DNA from 2 places in the Lelliottia sp. genome. Region 1 is predicted to be linked to the other one. Evidence: predicted binding sites of a transcription regulator. Region 1 holds the regulator's gene; the other holds the start of a gene.
What was found. Region 1 encodes sigma-54, which starts transcription at its own class of promoters, with help from an activator protein. Its sites were predicted from a motif close to GTTGGCACANNTTTCGCTNT; they were not measured.

Region 2: a site for sigma-54 is predicted at 1,401-1,420, ahead of ACKI5T_RS02855 (amino acid ABC transporter substrate-binding protein). Genes of this name have one in related genera too.

What each region holds. Positions count from the first base shown of each region.
Region 1 covers NZ_JAZQNX010000018.1:94,054-96,257, forward strand. Annotated here, with positions in the region: gene lptB (LPS export ABC transporter ATP-binding protein) at 1-346, shown strand, start outside; gene rpoN (RNA polymerase factor sigma-54) at 394-1,827, shown strand; gene hpf (ribosome hibernation promoting factor) at 1,850-2,137, shown strand.
Region 2 covers NZ_JAZQNX010000005.1:73,616-75,819, reverse strand. Annotated here, with positions in the region: gene ACKI5T_RS02860 (amino acid ABC transporter permease) at 1-65, opposite strand, end outside; gene ACKI5T_RS02855 (amino acid ABC transporter substrate-binding protein) at 221-1,126, opposite strand; gene lnt (apolipoprotein N-acyltransferase) at 1,485-2,204, opposite strand, start outside.

The DNA of each region.
Region 1 (2,204 bases):
TGAACACCTGCGCGACAGCCTCGGCCAGGCACTTTCGGGGGGGGAACGCCGCCGAGTAGAAATTGCTCGCGCCCTGGCAGCCAATCCGAAATTTATCCTTCTGGATGAACCATTTGCAGGTGTTGACCCCATCTCCGTTATCGACATTAAACGCATTATCGAACATCTGCGCGACAGCGGTCTCGGTGTGCTGATTACCGACCACAACGTGCGCGAAACGCTGGCCGTTTGTGAGCGTGCGTATATCGTCAGCCAGGGCCATTTGATTGCTCACGGCACGCCACTCGAAATCCTCGAAGATGAACATGTTAAGCGCGTGTACCTTGGGGAAGACTTCAGACTCTGATAGGGTAGAGGTTAAGTTACGCAGGACCGGAGAAAAACGCCCTGAACATGAAGCAAGGTTTGCAATTAAGGCTCAGCCAACAGTTGGCGATGACGCCACAGTTACAACAGGCGATCCGTCTGTTGCAACTGTCAACGTTAGAACTTCAGCAGGAACTGCAGCAAGCGCTGGACAGTAATCCGCTGCTGGAGCAAACCGATCTTCATGAAGAGGTAGATACCCAGGAAAAGCAGGACACCGAAACGCTCGATACGGCAGATGCCCTTGAGCAGAAAGAGATGCCTGACGAGTTACCGCTAGATGCCAGCTGGGATGAAATTTACACCGCTGGTACCCCATCCGGAACGCGCGCTGATTATCAGGATGATGAGTTACCGGTTTATCAGGGTGAAACCACGCAGTCGCTACAGGATTACCTGATGTGGCAGGTGGAGTTGACCCCTTTCACCGAAACCGATCGCGCGATTGCCACTTCCATTGTCGATGCCGTGGATGATACCGGGTATTTAACGGTGACCCTGGACGAAATTCTGGAAAGCATGGGTGATAGCGAAATCGAACTCGACGAGATCGAAGCCGTCCTCAAGCGCATTCAACGCTTTGACCCTATCGGCGTCGCAGCAAAAGATCTGCGCGACTGTTTGCTGATCCAGCTTTCTCAGTTTGCAAAAGAGACGCCAAGACTCGACGAAGCGCGACTAATTATCAGCGAACATTTGGATTTGCTGGCGAATCATGATTTCCGCAGCCTGATGCGCGTGACGCGACTCAAAGAAGATGTACTGAAAGAAGCGGTAAATCTGATCCAGTCGCTCGATCCCCGGCCGGGGCAATCGATCCAAACCGGCGAACCCGAATATGTGATTCCTGACGTTCTGGTCCGAAAGCACAACGGTCTCTGGACCGTAGAACTCAATTCCGACAGCATTCCCCGCCTGCAAATCAACCAGCAATACGCTTCCATGTGCACCAGTGCGCGGAACGACTCCGACAATCAATATATTCGTAGCAATCTTCAGGAAGCGCGATGGCTGATCAAAAGCCTCGAAAGCCGAAATGATACGCTGCTACGCGTGAGTCGCTGCATTGTGGAACAGCAGCAAGGCTTTTTTGAGCAGGGCGAAGAATTTATGAAACCGATGGTTTTGGCAGATATTGCTCAAGCCGTTGAGATGCACGAATCGACCATTTCGCGTGTGACCACGCAGAAGTATCTGCACAGCCCACGTGGTATTTTTGAGCTTAAGTATTTCTTCTCCAGTCATGTGAATACCGAAGGCGGCGGCGAAGCCTCGTCGACGGCAATTCGTGCTCTGGTGAAGAAGTTGATCGCCGCGGAAAACCCCGCGAAGCCACTGAGTGACAGTAAGTTAACCACCATGCTGTCCGATCAGGGTATCATGGTGGCACGTCGTACTGTTGCGAAGTATCGAGAGTCTTTATCCATTCCGCCGTCTAACCAGCGTAAACAACTGGTTTGACACAACCGATAAGGAAGACACTATGCAGCTCAACATCACAGGACACAATGTCGAAATCACTGAGGCTTTACGCGACTTTTTGAATACAAAATTCGCCAAGCTGGAGCAGTATTTCGAGAGGATCAATCAGGTCTACATTGTGTTGAAAGTGGAGAAAGTGACTCATATCTCGGACGCAACCCTGCACATAAACGGGGGCGAAATCCATGCCAGTGCGGAAGGGCAAGACATGTACGCGGCTATCGACGGCTTGATTGACAAGCTTGCGCGACAGCTTAATAAACATAAAGATAAACTGAAACAACACTAATTGTCCGAGCAGTTAACGGGTGCAGGACGGCCTGTTGTGAAACACAACAGGCCATTTGTACAGTTAG
Region 2 (2,204 bases), on a different contig from region 1:
AGATAGGTTGTGTTGCCGAACGGGGCTTGTTGCAGAAAAATGCCCCAGTTCCAGTCTATTGACATAATCAACTCCAGAAAAAAAAGGGTAGCAGCGCTACCCTCGAAGATTGGTGAGAAGCTCAATTTTCGCGCTGAGTGGGGAACGACCACTCAGCGTATAGTCTGTCCGCGCTTCCCGACAATCGAGAGGGCAGGAGATCCCGCCCCTATGGTTCTAATTAGTTAAGTGCTTTGTCGTTTGGTTCTTTGAACAGGGCTTTCATGTCGCTAGACAGCTCAAAGTTCATGTTGAGATTTTTTGGTGGAATCGGGTTCTTGAACCACTTATCGAACCATTTTTCCGCTTCGCCAGACGTCTGCGTCTTCGCGATGGTGTCATCGATCAGCTTTTTGAAGTCCGCATCGTCTTTACGCAGCATGCAGCCGTAAGCTTCTTTGGACTGCGCTGTGCCAACGATTTCCCAGTTGTCTGGTTTCTTCGCTTTCGCACGTTCGCCAGCCAGCAGAGCATCATCCATCATGAAGGCTACCGCACGACCGCTTTCAAGCGTACGGAAGGAGTCACCGTGGTCTTTCGCGCTGATGATGCGCATGTCCATTTTCTTCTCTTCATTCAGCTTGTGCAGCAGAACTTCAGAAGTGGTACCCGAGGTCACAACAACCGCTTTGCCTTTCAGGTCTGCGAAGTCTTTGATGTCGCCGCCTTTTTTGGTCAGCAGACGTGTACCCACCACGAAAATGGTGTCGGAGAAGGCCGCTTGTTTTTGACGCTCAAGGTTGTTCGTTGTTGAACCACATTCAAAATCGAAGGTGCCGTTTTGCAGTAGCGGAATACGGTTTTGTGAGGTAATTGGAATCAGCTTCACCTCAAGATCGGGCTTGTTCAGCTTTTTCTTGACGGCTTCAACGATTGCGTTGGAGTAATCCTGAGAGTAACCCACGACTTTTTGCGTGTTGTCGTAGTATGAGAACGGGACGGAAGATTCACGGTGGCCGACCACGATCACGCCATTTTTGGCAATCTTGTCGAGAGTGCTCCCGGCAGCCGGGGCGTCTTCAGCGTGAACGACGCTTGCGGACATTCCCATCACCAGCATTGCTGTGGCCAGTTTACGTAATTGCATACCCAACTCCTTTTATTATCTGCGCCAGAGACGCATCGATACCCATTGTGATGTTGTTATATCTCGCGCTATGCGAGTGCAGTGTTATGCAAGCTTGTTAACATTTAGTCTGGCTTAATGTAAAGATTTTGCTGCGTTATTGTTTATTTTTGCGAAGCGCGCCGCACCATTCAAAGGCAAAAATCTCTCGTTGCACCGTTTCGGTGCTACCGCTGAACTGCGATGGTGCGACTGAGTTGCACGTTAAGCCAAACGACTGAATATGTGATTTAACAAAGCAATAGATGTGCCAGAAATGGCAGATAAGGCAGGATTTGTTTGCCCGGCACACTACGCGTGGCCGGGTTATAGGAAGGGCTTAACGACGACGCTGACGTAAACTCATGAGCAGCGCGCCAAAACCAAACAGCGCAGTCAGGATCCACAGTGGCCAGTTCCCGGTACGAGCGTACGGCGTCATGCCAGTGGTCGGCGTGACTTTCGTGGTTAATACCGCACGGGTAAACTGTGGGATCATTGCCTGGATTTCGCCCTGCGGACCAATCACCGCGGTGATGCCGTTATTGGTGCTGCGCAGTAGCGGTCGGGCCAGTTCCAGCGAACGCATACGCGCCATCTGGAAGTGTTGCCATGGGCCAATCGACTTACCAAACCAGGCATCATTCGAAATGGTCAGCAGATAATCGGTGTTCGGGCGGAAGTTGTCGCGGACCTGTTCGCCAAGAATGATTTCGTAGCAAATGGCAGGAGTCAGCGCTAACCCATGCGCATGCAGTTGTGGCTGAACGTAGGGGCCGCGGCTAAACGACGACATCGGCAAATCGAAGAACGGCGCCAACGGTCGCAGAATCGATTCCAGAGGGACAAATTCGCCAAACGGAACCAGATGGTTTTTATTGTAGCGGTTGGTCGACTCGTAGCTGTACGGATTGTCTTTCCCGAGCGTAATGATGGTGTTGTAGGTGTCGTAACGGTTTTGCTTGTTCAGCCGCGCGTCGACAATCCCGGTGATCAGGGTGCTATTACGGGCACGTAGCAGATCGTCCATCATGCTCAGAAAACGTTGCTGATTGATTTC